DNA from 2 places in the Streptomyces sp. NPDC048182 genome. Region 1 is predicted to be linked to the other one. Evidence: predicted binding sites of a transcription regulator. Region 1 holds the regulator's gene; the other holds the start of a gene.

The links. The regulator HrcA, encoded in region 1, represses chaperone genes, less so after heat shock. The targets are predictions, from matches to a motif close to TTNGCACTCNGNNNNNCNGAGTGCNAA.
Region 2: groES (co-chaperone GroES) is a predicted target of HrcA. The motif match lies at 2,817-2,843, and genes of this name have one in related genera.

Annotation. Positions count from the first base shown of each region.
Region 1 covers NZ_JBIDAQ010000001.1:397,046-407,330, reverse strand. The annotation lists gene ACGFZL_RS01970 (SpoIIE family protein phosphatase) at 1-2,112, shown strand, start outside; gene hemW (radical SAM family heme chaperone HemW) at 2,157-3,389, shown strand; gene ACGFZL_RS01960 (Uma2 family endonuclease) at 3,490-4,068, shown strand; gene ACGFZL_RS01955 (DUF3097 domain-containing protein) at 4,046-4,855, opposite strand; gene ACGFZL_RS01950 (MBL fold metallo-hydrolase) at 4,890-5,615, opposite strand; gene hrcA (heat-inducible transcriptional repressor HrcA) at 5,750-6,766, shown strand; gene dnaJ (molecular chaperone DnaJ) at 6,767-7,903, shown strand; gene ACGFZL_RS01935 (nitronate monooxygenase) at 8,029-9,111, shown strand; gene ACGFZL_RS01930 (16S rRNA (uracil(1498)-N(3))-methyltransferase) at 9,108-9,857, shown strand; gene ACGFZL_RS01925 (hypothetical protein) at 9,931-10,285, shown strand, end outside.
Region 2 covers NZ_JBIDAQ010000003.1:265,245-275,529, forward strand. The annotation lists gene ACGFZL_RS07335 (THUMP-like domain-containing protein) at 1-1,081, opposite strand, end outside; gene ACGFZL_RS07340 (polysaccharide deacetylase family protein) at 1,172-2,080, shown strand; gene ACGFZL_RS07345 (polysaccharide deacetylase family protein) at 2,077-2,775, shown strand; gene groES (co-chaperone GroES) at 2,991-3,299, shown strand; gene groL (chaperonin GroEL) at 3,420-5,045, shown strand; gene ACGFZL_RS07360 (hypothetical protein) at 5,241-6,347, opposite strand; gene ACGFZL_RS07365 (SDR family NAD(P)-dependent oxidoreductase) at 6,478-7,251, opposite strand; gene ACGFZL_RS07370 (LysR family transcriptional regulator) at 7,337-8,260, shown strand; gene ACGFZL_RS07375 (WhiB family transcriptional regulator) at 8,309-8,641, opposite strand; gene ACGFZL_RS07380 (response regulator transcription factor) at 9,023-9,634, shown strand; gene ACGFZL_RS07385 (sigma-70 family RNA polymerase sigma factor) at 9,965-10,285, shown strand, end outside.

The DNA of each region.
Region 1 (10,285 bases):
GCGCGCCGCCGCCCGACCGGCGAGACCCCGGCGGACCCCGGCCGCCTCGGCAGCAAGGACTACCCGGCGCCGCGGCACACGCCGGACGGGGCCGGTGGGGGAGCCCCTGCCCCCGAGGGGCTGGGCATGGCGGCGGCCGGTTCGGGCGGGGCAGCCCCTGTCCCTGCGGGGCCGGGCCCGGTGGCGGCCGGCCTGGCGGGTTCGGGTGGGGTAGCCCCTGTCCCTGCGGGTCCGGGCCCGGTGGTGGCCGGCCTGGCGGGTTCGGGTGGGGTAGCCCCTTTCCCTGCGGGTCCGGGCCCGGTGGTGGCCGGCCTGGTGGGTTCGGGTGGGGCAGCCCCTGTCCCTGCGGGTCCGGGCCCGGTGGCGGCCGGCCCGGCGGGTCCGGGCAGGACAGCCCCTGCCCCCGCCGGCCCGGGCACGGCGGCCGGTGACCCCGCCGGCCCAGGCACTGCGTCCGCCGACCCCGCGGGTCCGGGCAGGGCAGCCGGTGACCCGGTGGGTCCGGGCGCGGCAGTCCCTGCCCCCGCAGGGCCGGGCGCGGCAGTCCCTGCCCCCGCAGGTCCGGGCGCGGCACCTCCCGGGCTCTCGCGGGGCCGGCAGGACGCGGACCGGCGGGACCCCCTGGCCGCGGACCCGGGGGAGCAGGCGCACGACGGGCGGGCGGGTCGGGACCCGCAGGCCCCGCACGTCCCGGGCCTCCGCCCCGAGCAGCGGTGGGCCGGTGAACGGGCCGGTTGGCTGGACGGGTACGACGAGAGGTGCGGGGCCGGGCCCGGGTACGCCGCGGAGGTCTCCTACCCCCGGCGTGTCCCCGACCGGGACTGGCTCGGCGTCGGCGCGTTGTCGTTCCTCGCCGAGGCGTCCGATCTGCTGGCCGGGCAGCTGGACGAGGAGCTGGTCGCCTCGCTCACCGGGCAGCTGGTCGTGCCGCGGCTCGCGGACTGGTGCGCGGTGTGGCTGGAGGACGAGACGCTCGGCCGGGGCGCCTGGAGCGACGACGCCGGAGTGGCGGTCGGTGCCCGGCTGGCCGGCGTCTGGCACGCCAGCGAGGCGCACGTCGAGGAGTTGCGCCGGGCGCTGGAGAAGGAGCCGCCCCGCCCCCGCGACCCCTGGCGCACCGGCCCCGTGGGCCACCCCTGGCCCGACCCGGCGCCCGGCGCCGCCCTCGCCTACCCCCTCGTCGCCGGCGGCCGCCCGCTCGGCACGCTGGTCATCGGCCGGGCCGGCACACCCCGGTTCCCCGACGAGGTCACCGGCCTGGTCGAGGACCTCGGACGCCGGGTCGCCCTCGCCCTCGGCACCGCCCGCCAGTACGCGAGGCAGGCCACCATCAGCGCCGTGCTCCAGCGCGGCCTGCTGCCCGGCGCGGTCGCCGAGATCCCCGGCCTGCGCAGCGCCCTCGTCTACGAGCCCTGCGACAAGGGCGGGCCCAGCGGCGACTTCTACGACCTCTTCCCGGCCGGCGACGGCCGCTGGTGCTTCGCCATCGGTGACGTGCAGGGCAAGGGACCCGAGGCCGCCGTCGTGACCGGCCTCGCCCGGCCCTGGCTGCGGCTGCTCGCCCGCGAGGGCTACGGCGTCGCCGGCGTCCTCGACCGCCTCAACCAGCTCCTCCTGGACGACGCCACCGAGGCCGCTGACGCAGCCGCCCGCGCCCTGCTGGCCGCCGGGGGCGTGCTCGCGCCGGGCGACGGACCGCAGACCCGGTTCCTCTCCCTGCTCTACGGCGAGCTGGTCCCGGTCGCCGGTGGCGTCCGCTGCACCCTGGCCTCCGCGGGCCACCCCCTGCCGCTGCTGCTCGACCTGGACGGCGCCGTCCGCCCCGTGGCTCAGCCGCAGACCCTGCTCGGCGTCTTCGAGGACACCGCGTACGCCAGCGACTCCTTCGTCCTGCGCCCCGGCGACACCCTGCTCTGCGTCACCGACGGCGTCACCGAGCGCCGCTCCGGCTCCCGCCAGTTCGACGACGGCGACGGCCTCGCCGCGGCCCTCGCGAGCTGCGCGGGCTACGGGGTGCAGCGGGTCGCGGAGCACATCCGCCACCTGGTGCACGCCTTCGGCGACCGCCCCCCGGAGGACGACCTGGCCCTCCTGGTCCTCCAGGCCGACTGACCGGCCGGACGCCCTTCCCCCCGGGGTGCGGGACAATGGAACGCATGCCCTCCGCACTCCCCGACGGCGAGCCCGTCCCCGCCGACGGCGCGCTGCCCGCGTCCGCGCTCGCCGGGGCCGAGGCCCGCCCCCTCGGCTTCTACCTGCACGTCCCGTACTGCGCGACCCGCTGCGGCTACTGCGACTTCAACACCTACACCGCCACCGAGCTGCGCGGCACCGGCGGCGTCCTCGCCTCCCGGGACAACTACGCCGCCACCCTCGCCGACGAGGTCCGCCTCGCCCGCAAGGTGCTCGGCGACGACCCGCGCGAGGTCCGCACGGTCTTCGTCGGCGGCGGTACGCCCACCCTGCTGGCCGCCGGGGACCTGGTCGCGATGCTGGCCGCGGTCCGCGAGGAGTTCGGCCTCGCCCCCGACGCCGAGATCACCACGGAGGCCAACCCCGAGTCCGTCGACCCGGCCTACCTGGCCGTGCTGCGCGAGGGCGGCTTCAACCGGATCTCCTTCGGCATGCAGAGCGCCCGCCCGCACGTCCTGCAGATCCTCGACCGCACCCACACCCCGGGCCGCCCCGAGGCGTGCGTCGCCGAGGCCCGCGCGGCCGGCTTCGACCACGTCAACCTCGACCTGATCTACGGCACCCCCGGCGAGTCCGACGCCGACTGGCGGGCCTCCCTGGAGGCGGCCCTCGGCGCGGGCCCCGACCATGTCTCGGCGTACGCGCTGATCGTGGAGGAGGGCACCCAGCTCGCCCGCCGCATCCGCCGCGGTGAGGTCCCGATGACCGACGACGACGTGCACGCCGACCGGTACCTGATCGCCGAGGAGATGCTGTCGGCGGCCGGCTTCGACTGGTACGAGGTCTCAAACTGGGCCACCTCCGACGCCGCCCGCTGCCTGCACAACGAGCTGTACTGGCGGGGCGCCGACTGGTGGGGCGCGGGCCCCGGCGCGCACAGCCACGTCGGCGGCGTGCGCTGGTGGAACGTCAAACACCCCGGCGCCTACGCGGCGGCGTTGGCGGAGGGCCGCTCCCCGGGCGCGGGCCGCGAGATCCTCACGGACGAGGACCGCAGGGTGGAACGCATCCTCCTGGAACTCCGCCTCCGCGAGGGCGCCCCGCTGTCCCTGCTCCACGAGGCCGGCCTGGAAGCCGCCCGCCGCGCCCTCTCGGACGGCCTGCTCCAACGCGCCCCGTACGAACAGGGCCGCGCGGTACTGACCCTGCGGGGCCGGCTGCTGGCGGACGCCGTGGTCAGAGACCTGGTGGACTGATCACTCGGGCGGGTGAATTCGTGCGGAATACCAGTTCGGCCCCTAACCTGATTCGTAGGCTGCTGCCGACAGTACGCGGCGGATGTGAGGGGCCACGGAGATGACAGCTGTGGACGAACGTGGAGTCGCGGAGTTCTTCGCGGGCTTCGAGCCGCCCGAGGGGCTCAAGGTGGAGCTACTTCGGGGAGAAATCGTGATGATGGCCAGCCCTGATCTGGTGCACAACCGGATCGTCACATCATTGATGGACCAGCTCCCGTACCAGCAGTGGGAGCGGCTTCAGACCCAGGATGTCGACATTGTCGATGAGGCCAGTGAGCCTGTTCCCGACCTGGTGGTCCTGGAAGTCGGCGTCGGCCCCGACTCGGGGCGTCTTCTGCCGTCCCAGATGATCACACTGGTTGTCGAAGTGGTCTCGAAGACCAGCGTGGACCGGGATTACGGCGTCAAACGCTTGATCTACGCCGCTGGTGAAGTGCCCGCTTACCTCATCGTCGACCCCATCATGGCTCAGTGCGTTCTGTACTCGGAGCCGGTCGGACAAGGTGAGGTTGCCGACTACCAGGTGCAGCGGGTCACCCGGTTCGGGGCGCCGCTGCCTCTAGAGCCTCTGGGCATTGAACTGGACACCACTAGGTTCGGTACGTACAAGGGTGTCAAGCCCCATCACCGCCCGTGACGAAGTCGATCAGCTCCTCCACGCGCCCCAGCAGCTCCGGCTCCAGGTCCCGGTACGACCGCACCCGGCCCAGGATGTGCTGCCAGGCGGCGCCGGTGTTGGGCGGCCAGCCGAGGGCCTCGCAGACGCCGGTCTTCCAGTCCTGGCCGCGCGGGACGCGGGGCCAGGACTCGATGCCCAGGGCCGAGGGCTTCACCGCCTCCCAGATGTCGATGTAGGGGTGGCCCACCACCAGCGCGTGCTCGCTGGTGACCGACTCGGCGATGCGCCACTCCTTCGAGCCCGGCACCAGGTGGTCGACGAGGACGCCGAGGCGGGCGTCGGGGGCGGGGGCGAAGTCGGTGACGATGGACGGGAGGTCGTCCACGCCCTCCAGATACTCCACCACCACGCCCTCCACCCGCAGGTCGTCGCCCCACACCTTCTCGACCAGTTCGGCGTCGTGCCGGCCCTCGACGTAGATGCGGCCGGCCCTGGCCACCCGGGCGCGGGCGCCGGGGACGGCGACCGAGCCGGAGGCGGTGCGGGTGGGGCGTACCGGGCCCGAAGCGGGGCGGATCAGGGTGACGACCCGGCCCTCCAGGAGGAAGGCGCGGGGCTCCATGGGGAAGACGCGGTGCTTGCCGAAGCGGTCCTCCAGCGTCACCGTGCCGGCCTCGCAGCCGACCACCGCGCCGCAGAAGCCGGTGCCGGGCTCCTCCACGACGAGCCCCGGGTCGGCCGGCACCTCGGGCACGGCCTGCGGCTTCTTCCACGGCGGGGTCAGGTCGGCGGAGTACTGGCGCATTCTGCCGACGATACGAGGATCACGCCGGGCCCGATCACTCCGACACGCCGAAGCGGGCGGCCAGGGCGTCCCGTTGGGCCCGGACGAAGGCCGCGTCCACCACCGCGCCGTGCCCCGGCACGTACCGCGCGTCCGTGCCGCCGAGGGCCAGGAGCCGGTCCAGGGCCGCCGGCCAGCGGGCCGGCACCGCGTCAGGACCCGCCTGCGGCTCGCCCGACTCCTCGACCAGGTCGCCGCAGAACACCACCTCCACCGCGCCCGGCACCAGCACCGCGAGGTCGTGCCCGGTGTGCCCGGGGCCGGCGTCGGCCAGCACGGCCCGCCGGCCGCCGCCCAGGTCGAGCGCCAGCTCGCCGCTCACCTGGTGCCGCACCGGCACCAGCGCGTCCACCGCCTCTTCGGCCGCCCCGGCGTCCAGGCCGTGCGCCACCGCGTCGGCGCGCAGCTCCTCGCGGGCGCCCGCGAGCACCCCGGCCACCCCGACCGCGCCGTACACCTCCGTGCCCGCGAAGGCCGCCGCCCCGAGGACGTGGTCGAAGTGCGGATGCGTCAGCGCGAGATGCGTCACACGGCGCCCCGCGATCCGCTCGGCGGCGGCCCGCAGCCGGGCGCCCTCGGCGAGGCTCGCCCCGGCGTCCACCAGCAGCGCCGCGTCCGCGCCCACCACCAGACCGGCCGTGCAGTCCCACTCCGGCAGCCGCACCCGGCCCACCCCGTCGGCCAGCGGCTCCCAGCCGGCCTCTTCCCACATGAGCGTCACGTGCACGACGCTAACGCCCCGGCCTTGCCCGGGCCCGACCCCCCGGCCGTACACTGACCGGGGAAGTCTGGCACTCGGATATCGCGAGTGCCAGGGAGGATGTCGAGGCCGAGGACGTCGGGAGGTGTGCGCCGGTGCTCAGTGAACGCAGGCTCAAGGTGCTGCGCGCCATCGTCCAGGACTACGTCGGCACCGAGGAGCCGGTCGGCTCCAAGGCCCTCACCGAGCGGCACAACCTCGGCGTCTCCCCGGCCACCGTGCGCAACGACATGGCGGCCCTCGAGGAGGAGGGCTTCATCGCCCAGCCCCACACCAGCGCCGGGCGGATCCCCACCGACAAGGGCTACCGGCTCTTCGTGGACAAGCTGGCCGGCGTGAAGCCGATGACCGGGCCCGAGCGGCGTGCCATCCAGAACTTCCTGGACGGCGCGGTCGACCTGGACGACGTCGTGGCCCGCACGGTGCGGCTGCTCGCGCAGCTCACCCGGCAGGTCGCCGTCGTGCAGTACCCCTCGCTGACCCGCTCGACCGTGCGCCACGTGGAGCTGCTGGCCCTCGCGCCGGCGCGGCTGATGCTCGTGCTGATCACGGACACCGGCCGGGTCGAGCAGCGCCTGGTGGACTGCCCGGCGCCGTTCGGCGAGGCGTCGCTGGCCGACCTCAGGGCCCGGCTGAACAGCCGGGTCGCCGGACGCCGGTTCACCGATGTGCCCGGCCTGGTCGAGGAGCTGCCGGACGCCTTCGAGGCGGAGGACCGCGGCACCGTCGCCATGGTGCTCTCCACCCTCCTCGAGACGCTGGTCGAGGAGAACGAGGAGCGGCTGATCGTCGGCGGCACCGCCAACCTCACCCGCTTCGGGCACGACTTCCCGCTGATGATCCGGCCCGTCCTGGAGGCCCTGGAGGAGCAGGTCGTGCTCCTCAAGCTCCTCGGCGAGGCGAAGGATCCGGGCGTGATCGTCCGGATCGGTCACGAGAACGCCCACGAGGGACTCAACTCCACGTCCGTCGTGTCGGTGGGCTACGGTTCGGGCGGCGAGGCGGTTGCCAAGCTCGGCGTGGTCGGACCGACCCGCATGGACTACCCGGGAACGATGGGAGCGGTACGCGCAGTGGCACGGTACGTCGGACAGATCCTGGCGGAGTCATAGGTGGCCACGGACTACTACGCCGTACTCGGCGTGCGCCGCGACGCCTCCCAGGACGAGATCAAGAAGGCGTTCCGGAGGCTCGCCCGCGAGCTGCACCCGGACGTCAACCCCGATCCGAAGACCCAGGAGCGGTTCAAGGAGATCAACGCCGCCTACGAGGTGCTGTCGGACCCGCAGAAGAAGCAGGTCTACGACCTCGGCGGCGACCCGCTCTCGCAGGCGGGCGGCGGCGGGGCCGGTGGCTTCGGCGCGGGCGGCTTCGGCAACTTCTCCGACATCATGGACGCCTTCTTCGGCACGGCCTCGCAGCGCGGCCCGCGCTCGCGCACCCGCCGGGGCCAGGACGCCATGATCCGCATCGAGGTGGAGCTGGACGAGGCGGCCTTCGGCACGACCAAGGACATCCAGGTCGACACGGCCGTCGTCTGCAACACCTGCAACGGCGAGGGCGCCGCCCCCGGCACCTCCGCGCAGACGTGTGACATGTGCCGCGGGCGCGGTGAGGTCTCCCAGGTCACCCGGTCCTTCCTGGGCCAGGTCATGACCTCCCGGCCCTGCCCGCAGTGCCAGGGCTTCGGCACCGTCGTGCCGACCCCGTGCCCGGAGTGCGCCGGCGACGGCCGCATCCGCTCCCGGCGCACGCTGACGGTGAAGATCCCGGCCGGTGTCGACAACGGCACCCGGATCCAGCTCGCGGGTGAGGGCGAGGTCGGCCCCGGTGGCGGCCCCGCCGGCGACCTGTACGTGGAGATCCACGAGCTGCCGCACTCCACCTTCCAGCGCCGCGGCGACGACCTGCACTGCACGGTCACCATCCCGATGACGGCGGCGGCCCTCGGCACGAAGGTGCCGCTGGAGACGCTGGACGGCATGGAGGAGGTCGACATCCGCCCGGGCACCCAGTCGGGGCAGTCGATCCCGCTGCACGGCAGGGGCGTCACGCACCTGCGCGGCGGCGGCCGCGGCGACCTCATCGTCCACGTCGAGGTCACCACCCCGACCAAGCTGGACCCGGAGCAGGAGCGCGTCCTGCGCGAACTGGCCAAGCTGCGCGGCGAGGAACGGCCCACGGGGCAGTTCCAGCCTGGGCAGCAGGGTCTGTTCTCGCGGCTGAAGGACGCGTTCAACGGGCGCTGAGGCACGCTCGGAACAAACCTCCGGAACACCCCGTCGATTAGTCCGGACCAACGCGGATGCTCCCGGCGTATGCCACCGGACGCCCGGATTCGGACTTGTGCGGAGGGCGTGACACCATGCGGGTCATGTCCTCCGCGCTGACGGATCTCTTCCCGTACCCGGTCGTGCAGGCCCCCATGGCCGGCGGCGTCTCCGTGCCGGCGCTGGCCGCCGCGGTCTCGGAGGCCGGGGGGCTCGGGTTCCTGGCCGCCGGGTACAAGACCGCGGACGGCATGTACCAGGAGATCAAGCAGCTCCGCAGCCTGACCTCCCGCCCCTTCGGCGTGGGCCTCTTCCTGCCGCAGCCGGAGACCGCCGACCGCGCCGCCGTGGATGTCTACGCCCACCAGCTGGCCGGCGAGGCCGCCTGGTACGAGACCGAGCCCGGCGACCCCGACAGCGGGCGCGACGACGGCTTCGAGCCCAAGCTCGCGGTGCTGCTCGACCACCCGGTGCCGGTGGTGTCGTTCCACTTCGGCGTCCCGGCCCGCGAGGTCGTCGACGCCCTGCACCGGGCCGGCACCTTCGTGCTGGTCACCGCGACCACCCCCGACGAGGCCCGCGCGGTGGAGGCGGCCGGCGCGGACGCCGTGGTCGTGCAGGGCGTGGAGGCCGGCGGCCACCAGGGCACCCACCGGGACAATCCGGAGACCGACCGCGCCGGGATCGGCCTGCTCGCGCTGGTCGGGCAGTGCCGGGAGGCCGTCGCCCTGCCCCTGGTCGCCGCCGGCGGACTGATGCGGGGCGCCCAGATCGCCGCCGTGCTCGCGGCCGGCGCCAGTGCCGCGCAGCTCGGCACCGCCTTCCTCGCCACCCCCGAGTCCGGCGCCCACGACCTGCACAAGCGGGCCCTGACCAACCCCCTGTTCGTCCGCACCGAGCTGACCCGCGCCTTCTCCGGCCGCCCCGCCCGCGGCCTGGTCAACCGCTTCCTGCGCGAGCACGGCCCGTACGCCCCCGCCGCCTACCCGGAGGTGCACCACCTCACCGCGCCGCTGCGCCAGGCCGCCGCGAAGGCGGGCGACGCGCAGGGCATGGCGCTGTGGGCGGGCCAGGGGCACCGGATGGTCAGGGAGCTGCCGGCCGGCCAGCTGGTGGAGGTCCTCGCGGCCGAACTCGCCGCCGCCGGGACAGCGTTGTCACGTTTCGCGGGAGGTACCGGCCGATGACGGCACCGGTGTTCGTGGTCGACTCGCTCGCCCCCGAGGACGTCAAGGGCGGGGAGTACGCCCTGGACGGCCCCGAGGGCCGGCACGCGGTCTCCGTGAAGCGGCTGCGGGCCGGCGAGGCGGTCGTCCTCACCGACGGGCGCGGCCACTGGGCCGAGGGCGCGGTGCGGGGCGCCGAGGGCAAGGACCGGCTCCTCGTCACCGGCCTGGACACCGTCCACGAGGAGCCCGTCGCCCGGCCCCGGCTCACCGTCGTCCAGGCGCTGCCCAAGGGCGACCGCGGGGAGCTGGCCGTCGAGACGATGACCGAGGTCGGGGTCGACGCGATCGTGCCCTGGCAGGCCGCCCGGTGCGTCACGCAGTGGCGGGGCGACCGGGGCCTGAAGGCGCTCGGCAAGTGGCGGGCCACGGCCCGCGAGGCCGGCAAGCAGTCCCGCCGGACGCGCTTCCCGGAGGTCGCGGACGCGGCGACGGGCAAGCAGGTCGCCGCACTTCTGGCCGGCGCCGACTTCGCCGCCGTACTCCACGAGAGCGGTGAGGAACCGCTGGCCACCGCCGAACTGCCCGTCGACGGCGACATCGTGCTGGTCGTCGGGCCCGAAGGGGGCGTCTCCCCTGAGGAGTTGGCCCTCTTCGCCGAGGCCGGCGCCAGGCCGTACCGGCTCGGCCCCAGCGTGCTGCGCACCTCCACCGCCGGCACCGCCGCCGCAGCGGCCCTGCTGACCCGCACCGGCCGCTGGTCCTGACTCCCTTACGCCCGGGGGCGCGTGGCCGTATGCGCCCTACCGCCCGGCGCCGCCCCGTGGGACTCTGCCCTTCATGCGGGTGTTCCGGGGGGTTCGTCAGGGCGGCCGGACGCGCCGGGCGGTGCTCGCCGCCGTCGGGGCGGCGGTGGCCGTCGTCGGTGTGGCCGCCTGCGATCCGGGTGGGCTCAACTCCGCGACGGTGGCGTACACCACGGACCAGACCATGACCCGCGAGCTGGACCGGCGCCAGATCGACGTGGAGCGGCTCACCTGCACCGCCTCGGTCGGCGACCGGGGCGGGAGTGCCTCGGCCACCCCGGCGGACGTCGCCTCCGTCGAGTGCCGGGGCGAGACCCGGGACGGCCGGGACATCGCGGTGGACGGCCAGGTGACCCGCGTGGTCGACCGCGCCTGCGTGCGCGGCCTGC
Region 2 (10,285 bases), on a different contig from region 1:
GGCGCAGCTCCTCCGGCTCGACCGCCGAGCCCCGCTTCTTCACGGTCAGCACGCCGACGCCCCGCTCCCGCAGCAGCGCCTTCAGCTTCTTGACGTTGAAGGGCAGCAGGTCGGTGATCTCGTAGGCGGTGGCGTACGGGGTCGGGTGCAGCGCGTCGGCGGTGACGTAGGCGATGGTCGCGTCGAGCAGCCCGCCGCCGACCTGGTCGGCCACCTCGGCGACCAGGTGGGCGCGGATCACGGCGCCGTCGGGCTCGTAGAGGAAGCGGCCGGGGGTGCGGACCGGCGGGTCGGGCAGGTGCCGGGAGAGCAGGCCGCGCGGGCCCGGCAGCAGGGTGGCGCGCACGGCGCCGGGCCCGGTGCCGAACCAGAGCACGGCCTCCTTGACGTCCCCGCCGTCGGAGATCCACTCGGCCTCGGCGTCCTCGGGCACCGCCTCGTGCGGGATGCCGGGCGCCACCTTCAGCGCGGCGGCGCGGGGCGCCGTACGGGCGGCGGCGACGGCCCAAGAGAGCGGCGGTGAGTACGCCTCGGGGTCGAAGATCCGGCCCCGCCCGCCGCGCCGCGCGGGGTCGACGAACACGGCGTCGTAGCCGCTCGTGTCCACCTCCGTCACATCGGCCTCGCGCACCTCGATCAGGTCGGCGAGCCCGAGCGCCTCGGCGTTGGCGCGGGCCGCCGCCACCGTCACCGGGTCGCGGTCCACGGCCAGCACGCGGATGCCGGCCCGGGCCAGCGCGAGGGCGTCGCCGCCGATCCCGCCGCACAGGTCGGCCACGGAGGTCACCCCGAGGTCGGCGAACCGCCGCGCCCGGTACGTCGCGACACTCGCCCGCGTGGACTGCTCGACGCCGTTCGGCGTGAACCACATCCGCTCGGCGTCCGCGGCCCCGAACTTCGCCGCCGCCCGCTGCCGCAGCCGCGCCTGCCCGAGCGCCGCCGACACCAGCTCCGCCGGGTGCGTGCGGCGCAGCCGGGTGGCGACGGCCAGCTCGCGCGCCGGGTCGGTGCCGCGCACCTCGGCGAGGAGGGCGCGGCCTTCGGGGGTGAGCAGGGCGTGGAGGGCGTCGAGGTCGTTCACCGGCTCATTGTGGGCCAGTCGGTGGACGGTGTGCCTCCGGCGTGGTGTCGGGACGGGTGTGGAGGCCATGTACTGCGAGGATCCGGCTCCATGCGGACAGTCGTACAAACTGATAAAAATCGGGCACGGTGCGGTGTGGCCGCCGCGCTCGCCGTCGCCGCCCTGGCCTCCGGCTGTGCGGGGGGCGACGCCACCGAGGTGCGGGGCGCGGCCGGCCAGCAGCCCCTCCAGGCGCCCCCGGCCCGCGCCCTCGACGCCTACGCGGGCAAGCTGCGCGCCGCGCATGCCGCCCGGGTCGCCGCCGCCAAGCGCTGGAAGCTGCGGCGCGTCCCGCTGACCGCGCCCCCGGCCCCGGCCGTCAAGCCGGAGATCACCGCGCGGGCGGGCTTCGAGGTGGACGGCCAGGAGGACCTGCCGCCGGTCTTCACGACCATCCCCACCAAGGACAAGGTCGTCTTCCTGACCATCGACGACGGCGCCGAGAAGGACCCCGAGTTCCTCCGCATGATGAGCGAACTGGGCGTCCCCTACACGGCCTTCCTCAGCGACTACCTGGCGAAGGAGGACTACGGCTACTTCAAGAAGATGCAGTCCCGGGGCATCACCCTGAACAACCACACCCTCACCCACCCCTACCTGCCCGGCCTGTCCTACGCCGAGCAGCGCCACGAGATCTGCGGCATGCAGGACATCATGGAGAAGCAGTACGGCAAGCGCCCGAAGCTCTTCCGCCCGCCGTACGGCGACTACAACCACGACACCCTGCGCGCCGCCGCGTCCTGCGGCATCCGGTACGCCCCCATCTGGGACGAGGAGGTCTTCGTCGACCACTGGGAGTACCGCGAGTGGGACCGCTCGCTCCACCCCGGCGACATCGTCCTGACCCACTTCCGGGGCAAGGCCGACTGGAACGGCACGATGCGCGACATGGTCCGGAGGTTCCTCGACAAGGTCACCGCCGAGGGCTACGCGGTGGCCCGCCTGGAGGACTACCTGTGAGCCGGGGGCGGCGGCCGGGGCGTCGGCTTCTGGCCTCCGCCGCCCTGACCACCGCCCTGCTCACCGGCTGCGCCCCGGACGCGGCGCCCGCCCTGGTGGCGGCGGGCGAGCCGGCCCCGGCGGCGGGGGAGCGGCTGCCGCCTGCCGTGGACCACGTCCCCACCACCGACCCCGTCGTCTTCCTCACCTACGACGACGGCGCCGAGCGCGACCCCGGCCTGACCGACCTGCTCTCCTCCCGCCGCCTCCCGGTGACCCTCTTCCTCACCGACACGGTCGCCGGACCGGCCTACGGCCACCTCGCCCGGCTCCGCGCCGTCGGCACCGGCCTGGAGAACCACACCCAGCACCACCGCGCCCTGCGCGGCCTGCCCTACGCCGGCCAGCGCGCCGAGATCTGCGGCCAGCGCACCAAGCTCACCTCCCGCTTCGGCGTCACCCCGCGCCTCCTGCGCCCGCCCTACGGCACGTACGACACCGCGACCCGGCGCGCGGCGGCGTCCTGCGGCGTCACGTCCCTGATCCTCTGGCGCGCCTCGACCGAGACCGACGGCACCCTCGCCTTCCGCCGGGGCGCTCCGCGTCTTCAGCCCGGCGACATCGTCGCGGTCACGGACCCGGAGGCGACGGAGGCACTGCTGCGCCGGATCGAGGCGGCGGGCCTGAGGGTGGGCCGCCTGGAGGACTACCTCTGAGGGTGATGCAGGGGGCCGAAATCGACGACGCGCCGTCTGCATTGGCACTCCGCTTGACCGAGTGCTAATCGCGGTCATAGTCTCGGCCCTGGCACTCCCCACTGGAGAGTGCCAACACACGCGACGGGCAGGTCCGGCACCCGCGACGACGGATCGACCTGGTCGCCACCTCAGACAGTTAACCCCGTGAGATCTCCGAAGGGGGAGGTCGGATCGTGACGACCACCAGCTCCAAGGTTGCCATCAAGCCGCTCGAGGACCGCATCGTGGTCCAGCCGCTCGACGCCGAGCAGACCACGGCCTCTGGCCTGGTCATTCCGGACACCGCCAAGGAGAAGCCCCAGGAGGGCGTCGTCCTGGCCGTGGGCCCGGGCCGCTTCGAGGACGGCAACCGTCTTCCGCTCGACGTCTCCGTCGGCGACGTCGTGCTCTACAGCAAGTACGGCGGCACCGAGGTGAAGTACAACGGCGAGGAGTACCTCGTCCTCTCGGCCCGCGACGTGCTCGCGATCGTCGAGAAGTAAGTCGAGCTTCCACCAGCTCAGCACTGCGCCCCTGGCCCCCTGCGACCTCGAGAAGCCGGGCGCGAGGGGCGCAGTGCGTTTATTCCCAGATTTCGATTTCGGAAGAGGGCTCACGCTCCCATGGCGAAGATCCTGAAGTTCGACGAGGACGCCCGTCGCGCCCTCGAGCGCGGCGTCAACAAGCTCGCCGACACGGTGAAGGTGACGATCGGCCCCAAGGGCCGCAACGTCGTCATCGACAAGAAGTTCGGCGCCCCGACCATCACCAACGACGGCGTGACCATCGCCCGTGAGGTCGAGATCGAGGACCCGTACGAGAACCTGGGCGCCCAGCTGGTGAAGGAGGTGGCGACCAAGACCAACGACATCGCGGGTGACGGTACGACCACCGCCACCGTGCTGGCCCAGGCCCTGGTCCGCGAGGGCCTGCGCAACGTCGCCGCCGGTGCCTCCCCGGCGCTGCTGAAGAAGGGCATCGACGCGGCCGTCGCCGCCGTGTCCGAGGACCTCCTCGCCACCGCGCGCCCGATCGACGAGAAGTCCGACATCGCCGCCGTGGCCGCGCTCTCCGCCCAGGACAGCCAGGTCGGCGAGCTGATCGCCGAGGCCATGGACAAGGTCGGCAAGGACGGCGTCATCACCGTCGAGGAGTCCAACACCTTCGGTCTGGAGCTGGACTTCACCGAGGGCATGGCCTTCGACAAGGGCTACCTGTCGCCGTACTTCGTGACGGACCAGGAGCGCATGGAGGCCGTCCTGGAGGACCCGTACGTCCTCATCACCCAGGGCAAGATCTCCTCCATCGCGGACCTGCTGCCGCTGCTGGAGAAGGTCATCCAGTCCAACTCCTCGAAGCCGCTGCTGATCATCGCCGAGGACGTCGACGGCGAGGCGCTGTCGACCCTGGTCGTCAACAAGATCCGCGGCACCTTCAACGCCGTCGCCGTGAAGGCCCCCGGCTTCGGCGACCGCCGCAAGGCGATGCTGCAGGACATGGCCGTCCTCACCGGCGCCACCGTCATCTCCGAGGAGGTCGGCCTCAAGCTCGACCAGGTCGGTCTCGACGTGCTCGGCACCGCCCGCCGCATCACCGTCACCAAGGACGACACCACGATCGTCGACGGCGCCGGCAAGCGCGACGAGGTCGACGGCCGGATCAACCAGATCAAGGCCGAGATCGAGAACACCGACTCCGACTGGGACCGCGAGAAGCTCCAGGAGCGCCTCGCCAAGCTGGCCGGCGGCGTGTGCGTGATCAAGGTCGGCGCCGCCACCGAGGTGGAGCTGAAGGAGCGCAAGCACCGTCTGGAGGACGCCATCTCCGCGACCCGCGCCGCGGTCGAGGAGGGCATCGTCTCCGGTGGCGGCTCCGCGCTCGTCCACGCCGTCAAGGTCCTCGAGGGCAACCTCGGCAAGACCGGCGACGAGGCCACCGGTGTCGCGGTCGTCCGCCGCGCCGCCGTCGAGCCGCTGCGCTGGATCGCCGAGAACGCCGGCCTGGAGGGCTACGTCATCACCTCCAAGGTCGCCGAGCTGGACAAGGGCCAGGGCTTCAACGCCGCCACCGGCGAGTACGGCGACCTGGTCAAGGCCGGCGTCATCGACCCGGTGAAGGTCACCCGCTCCGCTCTGGAGAACGCGGCCTCCATCGCCTCCCTCCTTCTGACGACCGAGACCCTGGTCGTCGAGAAGAAGGAAGAGGAGGAGCCGGCTGCGGCGGGCCACGGCCACGGTCACGCGCACTGAGCGCTGCGCTGAGCTTGAGCGGTGCCCAGTGCCCCCCGGTGGGGGGTGCTGGGCATCGGTCGTTTTGGCGGATTGGCGTCTGCCCCGGGCGGTGCGTTGCCGGGTGCGGCGCCGTCGTGGTTGGTCGCGCAGTTCCCCGCGCCCCTTTAGGCGATGTGCCTGACCGGCGTCGGGAGGCGCAGGCCCGTCAGGGGCTTAAAGCAGGCCGCTGAGTGGCAGTACGCGTTCGGCGAGGTGGCCTCGTAGCCTGGCTCCGTCGGTGTTGGCCTCGGTGAGCCAGCCGGCGGTGATGAGTAGCTCGGTGTGTTCGGCGATGTCCTCCGGGCGGAGGGCGCAGAACGAGGCGGCCGGGTCCAGGGGGAGGCCGTCCTCCTCGTCGCCTCCGAGGCGGCCGTCGGGGCGGCTGTGGGCGGCGGTGTACACGGCGAGGAGCCTGGTGGCGGGGCGCGCCTTCTTCTTCCGCAGCTTCCGGTCGCCCACCGCCCGCTGCGCCCACCCCGAGATCCGCGAACGCGTGACCTTGCCGAGGGAGAGCGGGCGGGACTCGGCCGCCAGCAGCGCGGGGACGGTGATCTGGACGGGCGTCTCGGGCCGGGCGGACAGCGCGTCGTCGGCGGAGACGCCGTCCGGCAGCCGCAGCCAGCCGGCGTCGGCCAGTTGCCGGAGCACCCGCGCGGCCTCGCCCTGCAGCCAGCCTTCGAGATCCTGCCCGGTCACGTTCCCGACGCCGGCGCGGGCGGCCCGCAGGGTGAGCATCAGCACCGCGAGCCGTGCCTCGGCCTCGGGGAGCGGGGCGTTCGTCCGGACGTACTCCAGCACGCCACGGGCCTGGCCGGCCTGGGTGCGGGTCAGCAGCCGCTCGACCGCCGGCCCGTCGCCGTCCACCATGACGCCGAGGCGGTTGGCGTTCATCTCCCGGGTGCTCCGCGCGGCCGCCTCGGCCCGCTCCGCCTCTTCGCGCAGGGACGCGTCGCCGGTGACGGTGGCCCATGTGGCGAACGCGCGGGCCTTGCGGTCGTGCAGCTCGGCGAGGACGACGAGGTCGGGTTCCGGGCGCCGCTGATACGCGCGGAACGCGTCCCCGAGCTCGGTCAGCTCCAGGCGCAGCACCTCGGGCTGGAGGTCGTCCGGCACGACCCGCTGCGCGATCTTCCCGGGCCGCCGCCTCTTCGCACCCGGGGCGGACCCTCCGCTCCGGGGTGCGGGGGCGCGATCGGAGAACGTCACCGCCCTCGCGTCCGTACGCCCCCGGTCGGCGCTGCCGACGACCAGTTCGCCCTGCTCACCCGTGCCCGAACCCACCCGATGCCGCCCTCTCCCCAGCCACTCTGCGCCGTCTCGACGCTACGCCGCACCGGCTCCCCGAGGGGGCCGGACGGAGGCAGATCACACGTTCGAGTGACGGGGCGCCCGCGTGTCGCGTGGGTACTGCTCACTGCGGCCCGTACTTGCGCCCCGTCCGCGAGGAGATCCCGCCCAGCAGTCCCCGCGGGACCAGCTTCGCCGCGCCCATCAGGGCCTTGTAGCGCGGGTCGGGGATCGACACGGTCTTTCCGCGGGACAGGTCGGTCAGGGCCGCCGCAGCCACCTTGTCCGCGTCCAGCCACATCCAGCCCGGGATGCTGTCCGTGCCCATCCCGGCCCGCTCGTGGAACTCGGTGCGCACGAAGCCGGGGCACAGTGCCATCAGCCGTACGCCGCTGCCCGCCAGGTCCCGTGCCGCGCCCTGCGTGAACTGCACGACCCACGCCTTGGAGGCGCCGTAGGTGCCGCGTGGCACGAAGGCCGCGACCGAGGCCACGTTCACGACGCCGCCGCGCCCCCGCCCGCGCATCGCCTCCGCCGCCGCCGAGGTCAGCCGGAGCACCGCCTCGCAGTGCACCTTCAGCATCCGCAGCTCGTCGGCCATGGGGACCTCGAGGTAGCGGCCCTTGTTGCCGAAGCCGGCGTTGTTGATCAGCAGGTCGACGGGGCGGCGGGTCTCGCCGAGCCGGGCGGCGACCGCCTCGATGCCGGTGTCGTCCGCGAGGTCGGCGGCGAGCACCTCCACCTCGACGCCGTGCCGGTCGTGCAGTTCGGTCGCCTGCTCGCGCAGCCGCTCGGTGTTCCGGGCCACCAGCACCAGGTCGTGCCCGTCCGCCGCGAGCCGCCGCGCGAACGCAGCCCCGATGCCTGCCGTCGATCCCGTGATCAATGCCGTAGTCATGGCGTAAGGCTAGGGGGCGTCCCGCTGTCCAAAGCATCGGGTCGGAATTCGCCTCCGTGGCAAAGCCTCCCTTATCCTCGGTGGCGTGATCGAGGCTCGTCATCTCCGTGTGCTGCGCGCCGTGGCAACCACTGGTTCCTTCTCCGCCGCCGGGCGCGAGCTGGGCTGCACGCAGCCCGCCGTCAGTCAGCAGATGAAGGCGCTGGAGACCTCCGTCGGCACGCCCCTGCTGGTGCGCACCGGGCGGGAGATGCGGCTGACGCAGGCCGGTGAGGCGCTGGTGCGGCACGCCGCCGGGATCCTGGCCGGGCTGACCGCGGCCGAGGAGGAGGTCGCCGCCATCGCCGGGCTCAGGGCCGGGCGGGTGCGGCTCGTCTCCTTCCCCAGCGGCAGCTCCACCCTCGTGCCCACCGCCCTCGCCGCGCTGCGCGCCGCGCACCCCGGCACCCGGGTCTCCCTGGAGGAGGCCGAACCGCCGAAGTCCGTCCAGCTGCTCCGCGAGGGCGACTGCGACGTGGCCCTCGCCTTCCGCTACGAGGGCGCGGCCGGCGCCGAGGAGTGGGACGACCTGGTCGTCCGGCCGCTGCTGACCGACCGCCTGGTGGCCCTGCTCCCCGAGGAGCACCGCCTCGCCCGCACCGGCGGCCAGGCCGCGGCGCTGGCCATCGGGGACCTGGCCGGCGAGCCCTGGATCGCGGGGTGCCCGCGCTGCCGGGGCCAGCTGGTCGAGGTCTGCGAGGGCGCCGGCTTCACCCCCCGCATCGACTTCGCCACCGACGACTACCCGGCCGTGGTCGGCCTGGTCGGGGCCGGCCTCGGCGTGGCCGTGCTGCCCCAGCTCGCCGTCGAGTCGGTACGCCCCCGGGGTGCGCGCACCCTCGCCCTGGAACCGGCGGTGCGCCGGGAGATCGTCGCCCTCACCCTGCCCGACCTGGCCCAGGTCCCGGCGGTGCGGGCGACCCTGGACGAGCTGGCCCGCGCGGCGTCCGGTCAGTCGGCGGCGCGCTGAGGGCGGCCCCGCGGGCGTACCTCCCGTACGGCTGAAACGTTCCTTCGCTCAGTGGTGGGACGCGTCGTCCGCGCCGCCCGGCGCCGACGCCGACACCAGCCGGTTGCGCGCCCGCCCCATCAGCTCCTCGCGCTCGTCCTCGGTGAGCCCGCCCCACACGCCGTACGGCTCGCGCACCGCCAGCGCGTGCGCGGCGCACTCGGCGCGCACCGGGCACCTCATGCAGACCTCCTTGGCCGAGTTCTCGCGAGCGCTGCGCGCCGCACCCCGCTCACCCTCCGGATGGAAGAACAGCGAGCTGTCCACCCCGCGGCACGCGGCCAGGAGCTGCCAGTCCCACAGGTCCGCGTTCGGACCGGGAAGGCGGGAGAAATCTGCCATTGCGTGACCCCTTGTAGCCGATCTGGGTGGATACGGTGTCCACGACCGTACAACTACGATCTAAGGAGATGAAAATATGACTCATTACGAATCTTGCCGCAGACACCAGCGAAGCGGAAGAAAAGCGGCTAAATGGGGCATGGCTTGTGGGGAAAGCGGGCGGGTCCGCCGCGCGTGACCGCTCGCCACCGGCCCCCTCACGTAGAGTGCCGAAGACGACACACAGCCCCGTAACTCTTTCGAGTGACCGTCGTTGAGAGTGCGGAGGCGGTTGAAGGAACAAGTGCTCGGGCGGACGTCCGGGACGGTCGACCGCACAGGTGACGATTTCGTACCAGCCTGGAGGCTCAACGTGACGCGCATCAGCTGCGGAGGACGGCCATGACTTCCGTCCTCGTCTGCGACGACTCCCCGCTTGCCCGAGAGGCGCTCCGCCGCGCCGTCGCGACCGTGCCCGGCGTCGAGCGCGTGACGACGGCGGCCAACGGCGAGGAAGTCCTCCGCCGCTGGGGCGCCGACCGCTCCGACCTGATCCTGATGGACGTGCGCATGCCCGGCCTGGGCGGCGTCGAGACCGTCCGGCGGCTGCTGTCCGCCGACCCCGGCGCGCGCATCATCATGCTCACCGTCGCCGAGGACCTGGACGGCGTGGCCCTCGCGGTCGCCGCCGGCGCCCGCGGCTACCTGCACAAGGACGCCTCGCGCGCCGAGCTGCGGGCCACCGTCACGCAGGCCCTCGCCGACCCGACCTGGCGGCTCGCCCCGCGCCGGCTGCGCTCCGCCGAGATGGGCGCCGCGCCCACCCTCACCGCACGCGAGATCCAGGTGCTCGAGGGCATGAGCCACGGCCGCTCCAACGCGGAGATCGGCCGCGAGCTGTTCCTCTCCGAGGACACCGTCAAGACGCACGCCCGGCGGCTGTTCAAGAAGCTCGGCGCCTCGGACCGGGCACACGCGGTGGCGCTCGGCTTCCGGTGGGGCCTCGTCCGCTAGGGGCACGCCTCGTGCGGTGCAGAACCAGAGGGGCCGGTGGTCCCGGGGGGCGGCCCTGCGGTCCCGGCGGGTCCCGCGGCGCCGGCCCGGCCGTCCCGATTCCCGCTTACCGCGAGGTGGGCGGGGGTGACAAGGCGGCCCGCCGGACGGCCGGGACCCGTTTCGCCGCGGATGACGCATCCTTGAGGTGTGGAGTTCCTCGGGGACGAGTCGGTCGAGCGGAATGGGAGGGCGCAGGGGATGAGTTCCGGCGCACCCGCTCATAACGCTTCGGTGCACAACGACGGGCGCGAAGCCACGGATCGGACGGCCGCAAGGCACCATGGACCGATGCGTGACGACGAGGCGGCCCCCGACCAGGGAAGGGTCGGCGGGCTCGTGCACCGCGCAGTCGACGGGGACGAGCAGGCCACGCACGACCTGCTCGCCCATGTCCACCCCCTCGCCCTGCGCTACTGCCGCACCCGGCTGTCCCGGCTCCCCGGCGACGCCCGGCACTTCGTCGAGGACCTCGCCCAGGAGGTGTGCGTGGCGGTGCTCCTGGCGCTGCCCCGCTACAAGGACACCGGCCGCCCCTTCGAGGCGTTCGTCTTCGCCATCGCCGCCCACAAGGTCGCCGATCTCCAGCGCGCGGCGATGCGGCACCCCGGC